Paraneptunicella aestuarii: one gene and its partner. The protein of the gene in region 2 binds, or shares a complex with, the protein of the main gene of each other region. Links are inferred from orthologs where the notes say so. Each region holds a gene or a part of one and is shown on either strand. Other genes may lie near its edges.

Evidence for each region.
Region 1: the proteins of prc (region 2) and nlpI are in contact, whole or in part, in a solved structure (PDB 5WQL), measured with the Escherichia coli proteins. The link is inferred for Paraneptunicella aestuarii from one-to-one orthologs.

The regions. Positions count from the first base shown.
Region 1 is NZ_CP074570.1:1,411,670-1,415,193, reverse strand. Bases 764-3,524 are described here. They hold nlpI (lipoprotein NlpI), read right to left. Parts: upstream 2,709-3,524; coding sequence 1,818-2,708; downstream 764-1,817. Other genes in these bases: pnp (polyribonucleotide nucleotidyltransferase), read right to left, coding at 3,261-3,524; KIH87_RS05980 (DUF1244 domain-containing protein), read right to left, coding at 2,867-3,172; KIH87_RS05990 (SEL1-like repeat protein), read right to left, coding at 764-1,779. Also shown: KIH87_RS05995 (CopG family ribbon-helix-helix protein), read right to left, coding at 1-7; more of KIH87_RS05990, read right to left, coding at 214-763. UniProt on the Escherichia coli protein: May be involved in cell division. May play a role in bacterial septation or regulation of cell wall degradation during cell division. Negatively controls the production of extracellular DNA (eDNA).
Region 2 is NZ_CP074570.1:2,538,563-2,555,235, forward strand. What follows is about bases 7,299-10,225. They hold prc (carboxy terminal-processing peptidase), read right to left. Parts: upstream 9,819-10,225; coding sequence 7,779-9,818; downstream 7,299-7,778. Other genes in these bases: KIH87_RS10365 (sodium-dependent transporter), read right to left, coding at 7,299-7,392; proQ (RNA chaperone ProQ), read right to left, coding at 9,820-10,225. In the rest of the region: KIH87_RS10345 (DUF1302 domain-containing protein), read right to left, coding at 1-1,288; KIH87_RS10350 (DUF2835 family protein), read right to left, coding at 1,580-1,801; pepN (aminopeptidase N), read right to left, coding at 1,819-4,443; Na+/H+ antiporter NhaC, read right to left, coding at 4,465-5,967; more of KIH87_RS10365, read right to left, coding at 6,061-7,298; more of proQ, read right to left, coding at 10,226-10,467; KIH87_RS10380 (hypothetical protein), read right to left, coding at 10,485-10,775; KIH87_RS10385 (GAF domain-containing protein), read right to left, coding at 10,772-11,236; KIH87_RS10390 (SIMPL domain-containing protein), read right to left, coding at 11,367-12,089; prpC (bifunctional 2-methylcitrate synthase/citrate synthase), read right to left, coding at 12,208-13,335; prpB (methylisocitrate lyase), read right to left, coding at 13,362-14,246; KIH87_RS10405 (GntR family transcriptional regulator), read right to left, coding at 14,243-14,902; KIH87_RS10410 (Type 1 glutamine amidotransferase-like domain-containing protein), read right to left, coding at 15,118-15,843; KIH87_RS10415 (hypothetical protein), read left to right, coding at 15,874-16,026; KIH87_RS10420 (VOC family protein), read left to right, coding at 16,091-16,450; KIH87_RS10425 (DUF1302 family protein), read right to left, coding at 16,657-16,673. UniProt on the Escherichia coli protein: Involved in the cleavage of a C-terminal peptide of 11 residues from the precursor form of penicillin-binding protein 3 (PBP3). May be involved in protection of the bacterium from thermal and osmotic stresses.

The DNA of each region.
Region 1 (3,524 bases), 1.1 Mb from region 2 along the record:
TTCTCACACTTGTTACACCCATCGGTTTTCTCTATGCAACTACAATGTAATACACTGTACTACATTGTAGTTTATTCAGCCAATAGTGAATTTTTTATACATAGAAACTGGATGCCGGATAGCGCTACGCACTTGGGGTATGCATGGGAGTTGGCTATTTCACTGCATTTTCTTCCGTCGTTATTCATGTATAGAAAGGAAGACAGGATAGACTTACTGCAACCCTTGCTGCCTGAATTGAATAAAGTGCTGACGCCAAATTTCAGCGCGGCTGAAGTCGCCTTGGTCTTCCAATGCATGGGCAATATTGAGTGAAGCGGGAACCAGGTATCCCGGTGATTGTAAGCGCTGTCGCCAGACTTTTAGGTACAAGGGAGGGATGTATTCCTGATCATGGAATTCCATAAAGGTTAAACGACCAGACAACTTGTAGGCTTTATTGACGTGGTTATTACAAGTGCGGGCTCGTGTCAGTGACAGGTCTTCACCAAATTGTTGCCAATAAGCCAGATTTGGCGTTTTCGAACCTGAATCTTGCTCCTGAGTTTCAACATCTTGAGGAACACCGTTCTCCGTCATCTCATCAGACACAGGTTTAGATTGAGCACTATCATTATCAGGCACTTGCACCAGGATATTTGGATGGTCGGCATCGGGCACACAAATATGTTCGGCTAACTTTTCAGATAAAGGATATTCATCCACAAATCCGGCAAAATGTGCCAGCTCATGAACAAACACCGAGTATTGATCAGCCAGATCAAGGTACATAATGCCGTTATTGACATTGGCTTTCCCTTGTTCGGTAAAGATCACGATATGTGAGAAGTCCTGCGGTTTAAAGTAGTTAGCCAGTTGCCCCACTTCGCAGGTAATACGATTACGATTGATAGCGTGATGTTGACAAGGCAGCTGTTTATTGTTCATCCAGAGAGGCTGATTGATACAAATCGGTAACGACGCCAGTCGCTTATCTTGATGAAAACGATGTTTAAAATGTTCCGCTTGGCGCATGGATTCCAATCCTGTCGCCAAAAACTGTAAGCGAACCGCACAATATTCCAGGCTGGCAGGAACGGGAGGTTGAACAACCTTCAAAGGTTTACGCCAGTAATCCCGAATCAACCGTTGATATTGTTTGGCATTTTGTTCTCCTAAATGCTCAGCGCGCAAAAACCACTGTTTGGATTCATCGTAACGCTTCATCTTCCATAAATAACGCGCCAGAATAAGGGCACTTTCACCATGCTGTTCTGCATATAAAGCCAACCAGGGCAGAGCCTGCTCGTATTCTCCCTGTAACCAGTACCATTGATACAAGGCATATTGCGAAGGCTTATGTTCCAAACCCGCTGCACGACTAAAAGCTTGAATTTTAGAAGCAGAGTCTCGACTACTTTGGCCAATTTCAAACAAGGCTTCCAGATGATTTTTTTCCGCAGCGCTATGCAACATGGTACGACGCAGGTGTTTGTCATCTGTCATCATTGCCAGCTGGTATTGAGCTTCCGCATTATCGCGTTCAGCAAGCAAGGTTAACCAGTACAATTGGCGATGCTGAGTAGCGTGTTTTATTAGGGATTCTGTTGCCTGAGTGTCGCCTAATGCGGCGGCTTTAAACCAATTTTGCTCAACCTCAATGCCAGCTTGGGCAAGATGATTGAGGTATGGCAGATAGAGGATTGTACTCGCCGGAACTTTGCCCAGCGCAAAAAGCATAATAATGAAATACAGCAGTAGTTTGCGATATTGTTTAAGATGCTGGAGGAGTAGACCCATAAAGTCGATTTTTCAGTTAGCCTGAAGTGAATATATCACTAATGGCCTTCATAGGTTTTCTTGCGCATCAAATCCAGTTCTAAACGCGCATAACGGTGTTCGACGAAATTGTATACATTGGTGGTTAACGCCAAACGGAAATAGTTAGAGGCAACATTGGGGCGATTGTTGTACATGTGATATTTACCCAGATAGAAATAAGCCTCACACAAACGTTCAGTCAACATTTCCTGATTAGTAACGCTTTCCATCAGCAGGTTGAGCACGCCAATCTCATCAATTTCACCCAGATATAAATCAACCAGATGCTTCGCCCACTCGGATTCTTGAATATGCTTGCGGTTTTCAGCCAAATGCACCAAGGCCGCTTTTTCATCGACTTCACGCTCAGCGAGGAACAACCAGATAACACGGTAAGGATCGTCTTCGCGGTGTTTTAAAAAGGTTTCCAGATCCTCAACCGCCAGCTTTTGACGCCCGGCATAATAAAGAGCAATACCACGGTTTAAATAAGCAAAGCTATGCTCAGGGTCGATATCCAGTGTTGAATCGAAGGCATCAAAAGCCTGAATGAAATTTTGTTCCTGAGTGTAATGAATACCCAGATAGTTATAGACTTCCGCCAAATCCGGTTTATGTTCCAAGGCGGTATTGAAATCATTCATTGCCAGCCCCCACAACCCAAAACTATCGTATACCTCACCACGAATATAGAGTAACTCAGCACGTTGTTCTGCGCTCATTTCCTGCATGTTCAGGATCTGATTTAAGCGCATCAGTTTCATTTGCTCACGAGCACTGATCGGGCTGGGCTCAGGCAGTAACAAGTTGCCCATTTGTCTCTCGTAATTACTGGAATTCGACATTGAACTACACCCTGACAGAGCCAGTACGGTGATTAATGCGAATAACTTAATAACTCGAGACATTGTATTTCCTTTCAAATAAAACAGATGGGAGCCTACAATCACTCCCCTTTTGCAGCGCAACATGATACAAAGCTTTGTATTGTCGCCAAACAGGAAAACCGTTATTTCCCTGTCACAGGATGTAACAAGCTATGTCTGGCTTGCAATCCTGTTCGATATTATGACGATTTTCCAGCCGCTTGGCGAGCTTCAAAGGCAGCCATTTGTTCTGGTGTTGCTTCAGCTTGGTGGTTGGCTTTCCACTCGCTATAAGGCATACCATACACAGCTTCACGGGCTGCGTCATAGTCGATATCAACACCAATTTCTTTCGCTTCCGCCATATACCATTTAGATAAGCAGTTACGGCAAAAATCAGCGACGATCATCAGGTCGATGTTCTGTACGTCTTTATTGTTGTCTAAATGCTTTAGCAAGCGGCGAAAAGCGCCGGCTTCGATTTGTTGGATTTGTTCTGGAGTCATTGGATATTCTCCTTATTAAAAAGCAGGGCAAATACGACAAAAAAGGGAGCATCATGCTCCCCTTTTCTCTATTTTTATTTAATTGCGCTTATTCAGCGTCACCCGCAGGTTTTTCAGACTGTGGTTTTTCAAGCAATTCTTTCATGCTCAAGCGAACACGGTTTTGACGGTCGATTTCCATTACTTTCACGTCAACCATTTGGCCTTCTTGCAAGTAGTCAGAAACCTTGTTTACGCGCTCATGAGCGATTTGTGAAATGTGAACCAAGCCTTCTTTGCCCGGCAATACTTCAACAAATGCACCGAAATCAACGATACGCGTCACTTTACCATGGTAAGTTTTGCCTACTTC
Region 2 (16,673 bases):
CTTGAGGGAACGCTGCAATATCAGTGATGTTCTGTTCAGTAATGGTGTTATTCGCAAGGTAACTCACACCTTGAGCCAAACCACTCGCCGTATAATTAGCGGCTATACCAGAAAATACCGGACGCTTGGCATGATAATTCATGTAATAGAAGCCAAACTCGGTATCATTCAAATCTTCAGAAATGTAGCTTAATTTAACACCGTATTGACCTTGGTCATCAGCATCATTATAGAAAGCATCGCCATAAGGTCTTAGACCGACTTTGGTTGCGTGAGCCAGTAAAGCAGCCCCCGCTGAAACCGGATCCAAACCTGCACGAATGTTATCGCCTAAAGCATTCAAAGATGCAGTAAGGAATGCAGAATCGATATCTGGGTTACGGGTAAATGCTAATTGGATATTATTTAAATAACCGCCATCACCTGCCCAGTCGTTAGTAGAAAGGTAACTACCTGAAACGGGTAAAACACTTCTGTCCCACTCGTACTGATAGTACATTTCCAAACCAATAGTATCAGTCACGCCGATAGACGCGAAAATAGTACCTACTGGAATGAACACTTCTTTCAACTCAGCACCAGGAGCAGTAGCACGAGCAACGTCTACCGGGTTGATATTGTTAATACCGTGCTGGATAAAGGTACTTTCACCCCAGCTAATTACCTGATCGCCTACACGTACAGTAACCGGCATTTCTCCGATATCGAAATCCGCATAGACAAAGGCGTCAAGGAAACGAATGTCTTTACATAAATTGTCGTCAGCATCTGGATCTGAACAAGGGTCATTAGGTGTATCACCACCTGGCAACTGACCACTTAAATAGTTAGTCCATGCGCGATCACTGTCAGCCATTTCGAAATCGTAGAAGTACATACCACGTACGAAAGCACCAACATTTTTATAGGAAAGGTTTAACTCGTGAACGCCCTTAAACTGCAATGAGAATAAGTCGCCCTTATCATAGTTCAGGTTACCGTTATCGGCATTGGAGGAATAAGCCCCCGTATCACTGTTGATGGCCCAGATGTCTTCACCTGAGTAGATGATGTTGCTCGCCATGTTGTAACCTGTCCAATCAAGATTGGCCAGATTACTCTTACCTATTTTATCGTAATCCCTTTCTTCAGCACGAATACCGATACCGAGTGAAAACGTGGAATCAAATGAAACCTTTAAGTCACCAGAACTCCACTCAACGGCGTGAGCTGGAGCAGTAGCTGATAAAGCGGCAGCCATACTCAATGCCAGTGGTGACATTTTAATGATACGAGACCCTATTTTCATATTATTAATTCTCCCCTGTCTGTGCAGGATGGGTTGGTGTGCTCTTCTTATAAACATTTTTAACGTTAACCCGGAATTTGGCGAATTGTTAATCATTTGATCAGACACTCAAACGTTCACATTAGCCAAAACCAGATTTCGCGTGCGAAATTTAGTCAAATACCACACTGAAAATGGTTAACAAAATAATTACATCATTTTAATGCTTTCGCAAGAACAAATCCTACCAGTTGCAGATACTTCCCCTATCTTAGGGTAAGTGGCTGTAAAATAAAAACTAAAGGATTCGACTCACGCTATTTTTTCGAAGGACTCTACTTTATTTTGCGCATTTATCACAAGTCGAAAACGCCCTTTGATCCCGATTCGGCTAACAAATGGACGTAAATTAGAGGTAGGGAGCTGAACACGCTCCCCTGATTCAGAACGAATAAGAACTGAGTTAATACCGGGCTGGTATAAATTCTCACATTCAGGATAGCTTAAACTGATATTGAAAAAGTATGTCGCCATGGCATCAATCAGTTTTGTTAAAAATGTAATGCCTTGCTGACTTTTTCATATAAGTCGGGACTTAAATGAGGCTGATCAGCTATACGTAATAACTCCCCTTTCATCAAATCTTGTCTATCTTCGCCATAACGCTGCCATTCACTTAACGGTGTAATAAGACGAGAGGCAACTTGAGGATTAATACGATTAAGCTGAATAATTGCATCAGCAACGTAACGATATCCACTACCATTCATGTTGTGGAATCCCGAAGTATTAAAGAAGGCAAATGTTCCAACTACAGCCCGGATCCGGTTTGGATTACTGTTACTGTAATGCGCATGAGCCGTCAACAAATCGAGCTTGGCCAAAATATCATCAGTTTCAGCTCCTGCGTGAAGGCTAAACCACTTATCCAGCACCAACACATCATCATGCCACTTGCTTTCAAACTGAGACATCAGCTTTTCAAAAACAGGGACATTATATCGGCGAGCGGCTTTAAGTACGCCCAAGGTATCGGTCATGTTGTCGGAGCGTTCAAACTGTTGCAGTAGCAATGACTCTCCTTGTTGGCCTTTCGCCAAATAAGTCAAACACACATTACTTAGACGTCGATTAGCAATTTGCTCCTGTTGATAGGCATATCCGTCATTTCTGCATAAGCTATAAGCCGCATGGAGTTCATCAACTAATGCATCAGCAATGCTATCCTGCATTAGCTGACGGGAAGCAAGGATCCCCTCAACATCAACAACAGCCATCTTCTGCGCCAAACTATCGTAACTGGGCACAGATAACATTTCACCCAATAACGCAAAATCATCAGGTTTGTTTTGAAGCAATTGTTGAAGGCAATCCAGAATGAAGGCAATTTTGTTATCAGCAATGACTCCCTGATGTTTAACTCCATCCAGAATCGCATTGGTGAACAGGCTTTGACTGGCTTCCCAGCGAGAAAAATCATCACGGGCATGCAACATTATCGCTGCCATATCCTGCGTTGATTGCTCAAAGTGAACTTTTACAGGCGCACTAAAGCTTCTGAAAATATCCAGTACAGGCTTTTCTTTTATGCCATGGAACTCAAAAGACTGCTTTGATTCACATAAATCCAGCACGGTTGATGTGTTGCCATCCTGATCCAGAGCCTCTGCTTCACCCCGAGCATTCAACAGCATCATATCCACCGGAATATGCAATACCTGTTTATGCGCCTGATCCGCTGTTTTTGGCGTATGCTGGCTTAACTCAATACGATAAATCTGTTGTTCAGCGTCATAAATCTCTTTCACAGACACCTCGGGCGTACCCGACTGCCCATACCAACGACGGAACAAGCTCATATCCACATTGTTGGCATCTTGCATAGCATTAACGAAATCATCACAGGTAACAGCCTGCCCATCATGACGCTCGAAATACAAATCCATGCCTCGACGGAATCCGTCTTTACCTAACATGGTATGCATCATACGAATAACTTCCGCGCCTTTGTCGTAAACCGTCACCGTATAAAAGTTATTCATTTCAATGACTTCGTCAGGGCGAATAGGATGAGACATTGGGCCGGAATCTTCTGCAAACTGACGTTCTTTGATCAACTTAACCTGACTAATACGCGTCGTTACCGGTGAAGACATATCAGAACTGAACTGTTGATCCCGAAATACCGTTAGCCCTTCTTTTAAACTCAGCTGAAACCAATCGCGACAGGTCACTCTGTTACCTGTCCAATTGTGAAAGTATTCATGTCCAATAATGGATTCAATATTGAAATAATCTTCATCGGTCGCGGATTCAGGATCAGCCAGAACACACTTACTGTTAAAGATGTTCAATCCCTTGTTTTCCATCGCGCCCATGTTGAAGAAATCCACGGCGACAACCATGTAGATATCCAGATCATATTCCAGACCAAAGGTCTCTTCATCCCAACGCATGGCTTTTTTCAAAGACTCAACGGCATGCCCAGCTCGGCTTGCATTGCCCTTATCTACGAAAAACTGTAAATCAATAGTACGACCAGACTGAGTGACAAACTTATCTTCAACCAAGTCGAAATCACCCGCGACCAGCGCAAACAGATAACATGGCTTTTTAAAAGGATCTTGCCAGGTTACCCAATGAGTTCCGTTGTCGCCCTCACCTTTTGCTATGCAATTACCGTTGGATAACAGATAAGGATACTTTTGCTTATCTGCGTGAACAGTTACCTGATAGGTTGCCAATACGTCTGGCCTGTCGAGGAAATAGGTAATTTTGCGAAAGCCTTCCGCTTCACATTGAGTGCTGAAGGTATTGTTAGATAAATACAAACCTTCCAGGCTGGTATTACTGGCTGGGTTTATCTGAGTTTCAATTTCCAACTCAAATTCATTGGCATCGTAAGCAATGCTCAACTGTTTCTCTGAACATTGATAAGTATTGATACCAATGCCATTGATAGAAACCTTCAACAATTCAAGATCATCACCATCAAGCACTAAAGGTCGTTGGTGATCACCATTGCGGCGCACTTTACTTTTGGTAAGTACCCGAGTTTCGCTCGGTTCTAACCAAAATGTCATATCCACCTGTTCGATAAAGAAATCGGGGACTTGATAATCGCTACGCTTTTTTGCTATCGGGGCGTTAGAGGTAACAGAACGCTCATCACTCATCAATAAACTCCTGATATCAGCCTAATTCGTTTTGCTTTCTATAGTTTGGTTCAGCTTGTCCGGCATTTCCTGTGAAAATGCCTCGGGTGGATCCAAGCGTAGGATTTTTATTCCAACAAAAGCATAAATGATGGCTAAAACAGGATTTATCAAGTTAAAGAAGGTGTAGAAAATATACTCAAAAGGATGAACCGCCAATACGCTGTGCATATAAGCGCCACAGGTATTCCAGGGAATTAACGGAGACGTCAGCGTTCCCCCATCTTCCAGACTACGAGACAAATTCAACTGGTGTAGGCCACGCTTTTTAAATTCATCTTTATACATACGACCCGGCATGATGATAGACATGTACTGATCAGCTGTAATCAGGTTCGTACCAAAACAGGTTAGAATGGTGCGCGTTACCATGTCTCCTGCCGAAGTTGCACCTTTTAGGAAAGCGCTCACAGCGCGCTTCAACAACCCCACTTTTTCCAGTACCGAACCAAAGGTTAATGCACACATAATCAGCCAAATAGTATTCAACATATTGGCCATACCGCCACCGCTCAGAAGGTCGTTCAAATCAGCATTAGACGTATTGAACTCAACCCCGGCATACAGGGTTTTCCACACCACAGTAATACCACCATAACTTTCCATGCCGCTACGGCTGGCAACATCATTAATCACATCTGGCTGGAAGATAATCGCCCAAATACCACCAAGTAGAGCGCCGATAGAAACCGCAGGAAATGCAGGCATTTTGCGTATAGCTAAAGTCAGCAAAACAAATAATGGGATCAACATTGGCCAGCCAATATTAAATTCCTGCTCTAACAACGCCTGCATTTCTTCAATACGCTCAGAAGACGCATTAGAAGCGCCATTTATACCGACAATAACAAACAAGCCCCACGCAATTAAAATACTGGGAATGGTCGTCCAAAGCATGTAACGAATATGTTCAAACAAATCTGTCCCGGCTACCGCAGGTGCCAGATTAGTTGTTTCAGATAAGGGAGAGATTTTATCGCCAAAATAGGCGCCCGATACGATTGCGCCAGCGGTAATGGCTTCGTCCATTCCCATACCATTGGCAACGCCCATTAAAGCAACACCTACAGTTGCAGCCGTTGTCCAGCTGCTGCCAATACTCATAGCCACAATTGCACATATAATGCTTGATGCGGCGTAGAACAATGAAGGCTCAAGCAACTGTAAACCAAAGTAAATCAGTGTCGGTACAGTTCCCGACAATAACCATGTCCCAATTAACGAACCAACGGCCAGCAGGATCAGAATCGCACCAAGAGAAACCGTGATCCCTCTCACAATTCCGTCTTCAATTTCATGCCATTTAAAGCCATTCTTTAATCCGATTATTGCGCTGATACCCATCGCCAAAAGCAAGGCAATCTGATTAGGGCCATAAGAGGAATCGCTACCGAATAAAATCACGGAAAACGATAGCATGATAACCAGAATAACGATGGGAATAAGGGAGTCGAGTAGCGATGGTTCTTTATGTGTTTTAGTCATTAGCTGAACTCTTTTTATACTTCTTGAGGAAAACGCTGACAGCGGTGAACTGCAAATGTATATCAGTTCACCACCAGATTGAAATGAACTTGTCTACAATGAGTGGATAAACATCATCAAAATAATAACCGGGCAGACAAATTTCACATACCAAGGCCAAATTTTCCAAAACAGGCTTTGTTCTATATTGTCATAGCCTTTTTTCAATTCTTCCAACTTACTATTTCGATTCCACAACCAACCGACAAACACACATAGCGTTAAGCCAAGCAGAGGCTGGCTGTATTCAGTGGTCATCGACACCACCAACTCAAACAAGGTCTCAAAGTTGATGGCAATAATACAGCTGACAATCGCGATTACCGCAGCAATAACCCAAACCGCTTTATGACGGTTGATATCCATGTCTTCCACAACGTAAGACACTGGGACTTCAAGCATGGAAATAGAAGACGTTAACGAGGCAATAATCATTAAGGCGAAGAAAGCAAAAGCAATAATATTGCCAATAGACCCCATCGTTTCAAAGGTGGCAGGAAGTACAGTAAGAATAAGCTGCCCACCTTCGATCAACTCTCCGGAATCATTAAAGATTTGAACACCGTTGTGCAGTGCCACGTACATAGCAGGAATAATTAACAAACCAGCCAGAATCGCCACACCAATATCAACCAATGCAACTGAAGCACCTAACATTGGCAGGTTTTCCTTATCACTCACGTAAGAGGCGTAGACCAACATAGTCCCAACACCCAACGACATAGAGAAAAACGCTTGCCCCATGGCGCTAATAAGCAAATCGGCATTAAAAACAGCAGAGAAATCAGGTTGCAAATAGGCTTTTAACCCTTCACCTGCACCATCCAGAGTCGCAACATAGACGATAAGTACGCCAATGATTAAAAAGAGGGTCGGCATTAAACGTACAGACCATTTTTCAATTCCATCACTCACGCCGCCATTGACAATCCCGGCAGTCATAATGATAAACAAAGTGCTAAATAAGCAATTACGTAATGAAGAGAATTCAGTCAACCAGGTCGAAATTTCAACCATGCCTAGAATATCGGTCAGCGCCTTAATACAGTAGGCAATCATCCAACCTGCTACAATGGCATAAAAGGAAAGAATCAATGAAACTGTGATAAAGCCCCAAAAACCAACACCTCTAGCCCATTTTGAGCCCGATATTTTTTCCAGAGCGTCAACCGTATTTGAACGCGTTGCTCGACCAATCACCAATTCAGCCATCAGTACCGGATAAGCCAGCAAGAAAGCTAAAACCAGGTACACCAAAACAAAAGCGGCACCACCATTACTGGCCACCTGAGTGGGGAATCCCCATATATTTCCTAATCCAACAGCCGACCCAGCCGCAGCCAGAATAAATCCCAACCTGGAGGAAAACTCACCCCTATTATTCATTAATCTCTACCCATTTATTGCAATCAGGCTCATAACTCTATTCATTGATATTTCAATAGCGACACACTGAACCCATTTCCAAATATCAATGATGCCATGCAGAGTTCCTGGTGCTGATTGTTGTAATTATCAGGACGTGCTTACAAAGAGCGGTGATGCTACCCAATTTAACTAATATTTAACAGATTTATACTGAAATTATTTGTATACAAATATGCAAACTTTTCGGTTCATGGATATCAATATGTGAGAAGTTGAGCTCATATCAGGATATTTATTACCAAACGACGATTAATCACTCTCCCCGGCTCTCATTCCTAATTTTCACCAGACACAAAAAAGCGAGCCACTTGAGCTCGCTTTTGGAATCAATATGATCTTCTGAATCAGGAATTGGTGTTCACGGCATACTTACCCGTCTGAATAACATCCAAAGTAATTTGTGCTGTTTCATCAAGATACGCGTCCAGACTTTCAAAATCTTCAGGCAAGTCATCCAACGAAGCAACGGGTTCTTTACCCATACGCTTCAAACGTTCGTTTGCACGTTGTAAATCTTTCTTCTCACGCTCATCTTTTTGCGCTAAGCGCTCAGACTCAACCAAAGAAAAGTAATTCTTGTCCTTTAATTCCTTGTATTCCTGAATATCAGCATAAATGTAAGCAAACTCAGGATCAGCAGACACTCTCTTCTCATGTAGCTTTTCAACCTGATTCAAAGCCGTTTCAGGATCGCCAAATGTAGCGTAATTGGCTCGCTCAATAGTGTCCCACGGCAAGGCATTTTCTTCCTGACTCTCACCCCATTCAGCCGCATCTATAGGGCTAGGTAAAAGGATGTCAGGAATTACACCTTTATGTTGAGTGCTATCACCATTAATTCGATAAAATTTGGCGATAGTGTACTGCACATGACCTAGAGGATTACTATACAAATCATAAATACGTCCCAAACCTCTATGCTGTTGTACAGTCCCCTTACCAAAGGTTTGCTCACCAACAATCAAGGCTCTACCGTAATCCTGCATTGCCGCTGCGAAAATCTCTGAAGCTGATGCACTATAACGATCAACCAACACTGTTAAAGGGCCGGAATAATAAATTTCACCATCAGTATCATTATGCACATTAATACGGTCTGCAGCGTTGCGCACCTGAACAACCGGGCCACTATCAATAAACAGGCCAGACACCAAAATGGCTTCCGTTAAAGAACCGCCGCCATTGCCACGCAAATCGACAATAATGCCTTCAACATCTTGAGTTTTAAGTGCATCAATCTCTCTTTTAACGTCAACACTGAGGTTGTTATAGAAAGAAGGAATGCTTATCACCCCCACTTTTCTACCCTGATGTGAGCCAGATTCAGGAATAACAACTTTGGATTTGGCTTCCCTGTCTTCCAGTTTTATTTTGTCGCGAGTCAAGTTCAGTACCATTGGCTCGCCTTCCTGAGAAGGTTTCAGTACCTGCAAACGAATATCTGTGCCTTTAGGACCTTTAATCAAGTCAACAACTTCATCAAGACGCCAACCAATAACATCAACGAAATCTTCGCCATCCTGGGCAACACCAATAATTTTATCTTTCGGTTTTAATTTATTGGATAGATCTGCAGGGCCACCAGGAATAATGCTACGGATCACCGTAAAGTCATCTTCCACCTGTAATACCGCACCAATCCCTTCAAAAGATAAGTTCATCTCCATGTTAAAGCGATCAGCACTTTGGGGAGATAAATAACTGGTATGCGCTTCAATGCTACGAGCAAACGCATTCATGACAGTTTGAAAAACGTCTTCACTTTTGGTTTGAGACAAGCGTTTTAACGCTCGTTGATAACGTTTTTCAAGTAAGTCTTTAATTTCGTCCTTGTTTTTTCCTGCCAGTTTAAGGTTCAACGCATCATATTTAACACGCTGACGCCAAAGCTCATCTAATTCAGCTTTATCTTTCGCCCAATCAGCGTCTTCCCTGTCGTAGTAATACTTGTCATCCGCTTTATTGAAATCAAAGCCTTTTTCCAGCAAGGACAAAGCAAACTGATATCGCTCCACCCGCTTTTCCAAATTGCTCTGATACATTTTGTAAGCATTGGTTAAATTGCCTTTAAGCAACGCTTCATCAAAACTGTCTCGATACTTCTGCAATTCAAGAACATCGGATTTTAGATAAATGCTCTTGCTTGAATCGAGGGACTTTAAGTAACGATCATAAATCACACCTGAAAAGGCATCATCGAGTTCTATCTTTTTAAAGTGGGTACGCAAAAACTGAGCTGATGTACGCTTAGCTGCCACAGCATGCTGTGTCTCTTGCTGCAATACAGGGATCTCAAAATTTGAGGGAGCCGGATTAACGGCACCAGCACCAGAACTTAACGCTAAAAAAGCAGAAGCTACCGAGATGCGATACAGGTTTTTCATATTATGACCTTTTAGCACGAGCCAAACGCAACGTATCCTCTTGAACCTTAATTTGCATTCCAGATTGTAGTTGCACTTGAATACCATCCTTACCAACTTTAGTTATCACTGCAGGCATTGGAACCTTACCCACTTTTACTGTGACTTCTGTTCCAGCAACCAATTGCTCGGGTAATAACTTCTGAGGCACTTCTTTATTGGGTCTGGATTTTTGCGCAGAAGTTCCATTCAGTTTAGTGGGATTGTCACCTTTTTGCTTAAAATTGTCCTTTTTCTTAACATTTTTAGCTTTAGGTGCCTCTTGTTTACGGCGTTCAGCAACCTTTTGTTTACTCTCTTTAAGTTGTAACAAGGCATGATCAGCATGTTCTTTTTCAACCACTTCCGCCACATCGCCTTTCAAATCAACACGATTAGAACCTTCTTTAACGGAATGCAGGTAACGCCAGCTACTGGTGTAGTGGCGCAAAGAACTACGCAACAAGGTCTTGCTTAAACGCTTTTCATCTTTGAGCGCTTCAGCCAATTCCTGGAAAATACCTATTTTTAAGGGTTTTGCTTCTCCCTCAAGAGAGAAACACATTGGGAAAGATTCAACAAGAAATGCAATCACTTCTTTGCTATTGGAAAACTTCTCAGGACTATCCATCAGATACAGTATCAAGTTTATTCAGGTTCATAGGAATCTGCATCATCCCAAGTTGCCAGCAAATGGTCAACCCAATCACTTAAATCTTGCATATCAATATCCAATAAATGTTCATCTTCAAGCCAGATTTCCCATACTTTTTGGATTTGCTTCTCTAATTGCTCGACTGATGAGTCATCATCAGCGCGATCGTAGAGCATAAATAGCAAGTCATTTAAACGATCCGAGGCTTCCTCTGCACGGTCATCCCAAACGTCCATATCGTCTGGGGTTGAGAGAGCAACGTGAATGTCGATCAATGATTTCAAGATAAGCTATCCTGAACAATATTAACGACTTGTTGAAGACCACTCAGGTCTTCCTTGTCAAAACGGGCAAAATCCGGACTATCAAGATCAAGTACACCTTTCAACTCACCCTTTACGATAACCGGTATCACAAGTTCTGAGTTAGAAGCCTGGTCACAGGCGATATGTCCTTCAAACTGATGCACGTCAGCAATAAGTTGCGGCTTAAGGGTTTTAGCAGCAGTTCCACACACCCCTCTGCCAATGGGAATTCTTACGCAAGCAGGTTTGCCCTGAAATGGTCCCAAGACCAATTCATCGCCTTTTAAAAGATAAAAACCAGCCCAATTTACTTGTGGCAACTTATTCCAAATCAAAGCGCTCACATTAGCCAGGTTGGCTATCATGTCCGTTTCACCTTCTAGCAAGCCCGATGTTTCCAGGACTAATTCTTCATATAGTTGCGCTTTACTTTTAGCCATAACAAAACTCTGATTAATAAATATTCAAGTCAATGCTCGATTTCAGCGAGCCGTTATTAGACTCAAATCCCGGACAAATGCAACTGATTTTCTCTATATATCCAGGATTACCCCTATATGGCGTTCAGTGTCATTTTTTCAACTCAAAAATCACTTCTACTTCAGCCGTTATATCCACCTGTCCTGGCACATAACCACCGCTGCTATCAGCAAGCTCCATGCGCTGTGCTTTAAGTGGTACAACACTGGAAACGCCTCTTTCAGTAACGCTAATAACATCTCCAACTTTAGCTTTTATACCATTGGCAATACGCTCAGCTCTTAAGCGTGCATCAACAATGGCTAAATCCAGCGCATCCAGATAATTCATTTGCGGTTGAGAAACTGAATAATGAAAGTCCTCTATACCCGTAGCCCCAGCCTTGATTATTCGATCAATTAACTGATCAAACTTACTTATTTCCTTAACTCTGACCTTAATCACCCGAGTCAGAGAAAAACCAAGCTGTTCTCTTCGATTGTTGGTGTATTCGTACCAAGGTTGCAATTGAACATGCATGGACTGTATATCCTGAATGTTCACTCCACCTTTAACCAATTCGTTAACAATGTTCTCACTTTTACTGGACAACACCTGATTAAGTTTAGTGACCAATGTACCTTTCTCTTCCAATAGCACATTAAAATGAAACAAATCAGGCTCCACACTAATGCGCCCATGCCCCAACACCCCGATTTGGTTAGGAATTGAATGTGAGCTTTGATTTGAAGTGTTTGCCAATGCAGTAAATGGAAAAGAAGCGGTGAATAAGAGAATTAACGCAAAACGTGAAAATAAATTGGATGTAAACATACCTGTTTGCCCTTTAGGTGGAATAAAACAACAGACAAACAATATGGCTTATGTTGGCGTCCCTGCCAACATTTGCTGTATTTCCTTTTGTTACCAACAAGAAAAAACTTGGTAACAATTAGGCTCTTGAGTCCATAGATTCAACAGAACGCAAGTCAACACCCGTATATTCCGCTGAAGGACGAATAATACGGTTGTCGGCACGCTGTTCAAATACGTGACCCGCCCAGCCCGTTAAACGTGACATAACGAAAATTGGTGTGAACAATTCAGTGGGAATCCCCATGAAGTGATAAGCACTGGCATGGAAAAAGTCAGCGTTACAGAATAGTTTCTTCTCGCGCCACATCACTTCTTCACAACGAACAGAAACAGGATAAAGTACATCATCACCCACTTCTTGCGCTAATTTCTCAGACCAGCCTTTGATAATCTCATTACGCGGGTCTGATTCACGGTAGATAGCATGACCAAAGCCCATGATTTTATCTTTATTAGCCAACATCTGCATAATGCCCGCTTCAGCTTCATCAGCAGAATTCCACTGTGAAATCATTGCCATAGCAGCTTCGTTTGCGCCACCGTGAAGAGGACCACGCAATGAACCAATCGCGCCAGTAACACAAGAATGCAAATCAGATAATGTAGAAGCACACACGCGCGCAGTGAAAGTAGACGCATTGAACTCGTGCTCTGCATACAGAATCAATGACACATGCATTACCTGAACATGCAAATCAGAAGCTGGCTTGCCGTGTAACATGTGCAAGAAGTGTCCACCGATAGAGTCATCATCCGTCTCGGTTTCAATTCTTACGCCGTCATGAGCAAAACGATACCAATAGCAAATAATGCTAGGGAACAATGCCAACAAGCGGTCTGCTTTGTCTTGCTGCTCAGAAAAATCCATTTCTGTTTCCAGATTTCCTAACATAGAGCAACCGGTTCTCATTACATCCATTGGGTGAGAATCTTTTGGAATATTTTCTAAAACCAGTTTTAACTCATCAGGAAGGCCACGCATGCCTTTCAACTTGGCTTTGTAATCAGCTAGTTCAGTTGCATTAGGTAACTTGCCTTTCAAAATAAGATAGGCAACTTCTTCGAACTGACATTTTTCAGCTAATTCTTTTACGTCATAGCCACGATATGTAAGACCTGAGCCAGACACGCCAACCGTTGATAACGCCGTTTTTCCTGCTACCTGACCACGCAATCCAGCGCCAGATAAAGTTTTTTCAGCCATAATTGCTCCAAAGATGAATAATAGGGTTACGAGTTTTTATTTTGAGCAAACAACGCATCCAGCTTTTGCTCATAAGTGTGATAATTAAGGTAATCGTACAATTCCATACGCGTTTGCATGGTATCCAATACATCGCGTTGATCACCTTTTTCAAGGATATTCTGATACACAGCTTCAGCCGCTTTGTTCATGGCTCTAAAGGCACTCAATGGATACAGAACCATGTCAACGCCCCACTCGCCCAACTGTTCTCTATTCCACAGTTCGGTTTGACCAAATTCGGTAATATTGGCCAAAATCGGCACGTTCAATTCAGAGGAGAAACGACGATAGTGTTCTTCCGTTTTCACCGCTTCTGCGAAAATACCGTCAGCACCAGCTTCCACATAAGCCGCAGCACGCTCAATCGCTTTATCCAAGCCTTCTTGCGCAAACGCATCGGTACGCGCCATGATGAAGAAGTTTTCATCAGTACGAGCATCAACCGCCGCTTTAATACGGTCAACCATTTCATCCTGACTCACGATTTCTTTATTAGGACGATGCCCGCAACGCTTTTGGGCGACCTGGTCTTCAATATGAACCGCTGCAACACCTGCGCGGATCATATCTTTCACTGTTTTGGCAATATTAAATGCACCGCCCCAGCCTGTGTCGATATCAACCAACAAAGGTAAATCGGTAACAGAAGTAATACGGCTTGCATCGGCTAGAACGTCATTCAAAGAGGTCATACCCAAATCAGGTAAACCATAAGACGCATTTGCGACACCACCGCCAGACAAATAAATCGCTTTGTGACCAATTCTTTCAGCCATGATGGCGCAATAGGCATTGATCGTTCCAACGATTTGCAACGGAGAATTTGCCTCTAACGCTTCTCTGAAGCGCAATCCAGCAGAATTGCTCATGATATGACTCCTTTATTAACTAACAGGTTACGTTCAACATTGTCTCGAGAAGCCGAGATGTGTCTTCTCATAAGAAACTCAGCAAGCTCCCCATCTCCAACAGACAATGCATGTACAATATGTTGATGTTCAAAAAATGCACGCTTGGCTCGGTCACTTACCATGCCAAACTGATAACGATACATACGAACTAAAAAGTAGAGCTTCTCGCACAAAAGATCGATTAGCATCGGGTTGTGACTTGCCTGAACAATCACAAAATGGAAATCCAGATCGCGCTCTTCCTGAATATAGGCCACGCCACTTTTTAACTGCACACTACTTTCATGGGATTCCAGCAGGTCTCGCAAATTCTGTAATTGTTCCTGAGTGATATTGCTTGCAGCCAAACGGCACGCCATACCTTCCAACGCTTCCCTGACATAGAAAATTTCCATCAGATGTTCTGTGGAAAGAGAAATAACGCTGTAGCCAACGTTGGGCTGACTGACTAACAATCCAATACTCTTGAGGCGAGCTAAAGCGTCACGCAATGTACTGCGGCTTACCTGAAATTGATTGGCAAGCTCAGGCTCACTGATTTTGTGACCATGAGGGATCTTGCCTTCAACAATTTGTTGCCTTAAAGCGAGAAACAGTTCTTCTGTTCTTGTCATACTGCAGTTCTTCTCATCGTATAAGTTTCGTATGAGCTCCAGGCTCAAACCAAGATTGTCAGACAATTAAGTTTAATGGGAGCGGATTGTACCACTTTAATTAAGAAGATCGAGAGATATTGTAGACAATAACAAAGAGGGGAGTATCAATTTCTTGACATGTAAGGAAAAACTGCGGCCTACAATAACCAGTTCTCAACGAGAAAACAATTACTCTAATGCATCTGAAAGGTTAACTGCTCATTTAAAGGCTGTACCTGTTCGTATTCCAATTCACCATCAACAACACTTAGCCGTACCAAATCATGACGAATAGCTTGAACCGTACCATCAGGAAAATAGAACAAACCTCCGCCACTGGGAATACCATATCCTTGAAACTCTGGCACATTACCCTTGCCATTCAAACTCACGGTATCCTTTAAATTGCGCCAACGTTGCTTTTCATCGTGAACATCAATAGTAAAAGGCAGCAACTTCAACATGGGAAGCAAAGCAACCGCACCCGACATATGCGTCACTCGCCAATGCATTCCCAATTGGATCGCACCCGCCGATACACCGATTAACAAAGCACCCGCTTCTTGCCGCTCCAGAATAACCTGTTTCATTCCGGTTTCTTCAAACACTTGCCACCCGGCCAGCACATCGCCGCCAGCCAACAACACAATGTCAGCCTGACTTAAATAGTGCTCATCCTCTTCATCAAATGACGACTTGATCATGCGACAATCGGTAATGCCAATACCTTCCATAGCAGCAACAAACAATTCAAAGAACTCTTCTATATCACCATTAGAAGCACCGATATAAGCCGCTTTAGGTTGTGGTGAATGGACATAGCGCAATAACTGTTTAAGGAACAGCTCACCATCACGTTTCCAGAATAGAAGCTGGCTGTCAGAAAGACAAAGAATTGGAGGCTGGGGACGGATATTCACAACATTGAAACGTTTATAAAGGTGTCGTTATTGTACGACAAACAAGAATTGAAAATGAATGCCAAAAATGAATTAACGGTAAATTTAAAACAGGAAAATTTTCGCTACACAACCTCAAAATCAACGGCTGATGCAATTTTGCATATATTTTACGCCTTACCAGCAAAGCAACTTGACAAATAAACTCTCCTTAAACTAGGCTGCCGCCCCTCCGAAATATTCCCCTAAAAACCAAGAGACGAACGATATGAAAATGAACTATTTTGTTGTTGGAACAAACGACATGGACGCTGCAACTCAATTCTACGATTCCCTTTTTGCCAACATTGGTATTAATCAGGTTTTAGCAACAGACAGAATGGTATATTGGCAAAATGAGCATTTTACATTCGCAATCGCTATACCCTTTGATAAGCAGCCAGCAACCAATGGAAACGGGACAATGGTTGGCTTTGATGTTGGGTCTGCCGAAAACGTAAAAAAACTTTATAACGCCGTTATTGAATTAGGTGGAACATGTGAGGGAGAGCCTAAAGAACGCGGCCCGGTTTTTTCTGCATACACCCGCGATTTAGATAAGAATAAAATTAGCTTTTATACGCGGTAATCCGCTCATATAAAAATATCCATTTATATTTGGCTACGACTATGGTGAATAAGATTCAACCTCATCACCATGAATGCTTGCCTGAATAACCGACTCAAAACGCTTTCTTATGCGCTGCTGAGATTACTTCAGTTAGACATTACACAAGAGACAACATGGAATTGTCTCTTGTGATAGCGCCTTGCACAGCCGATTGCGGCATGAGATCAAAAGTTAAAATCGA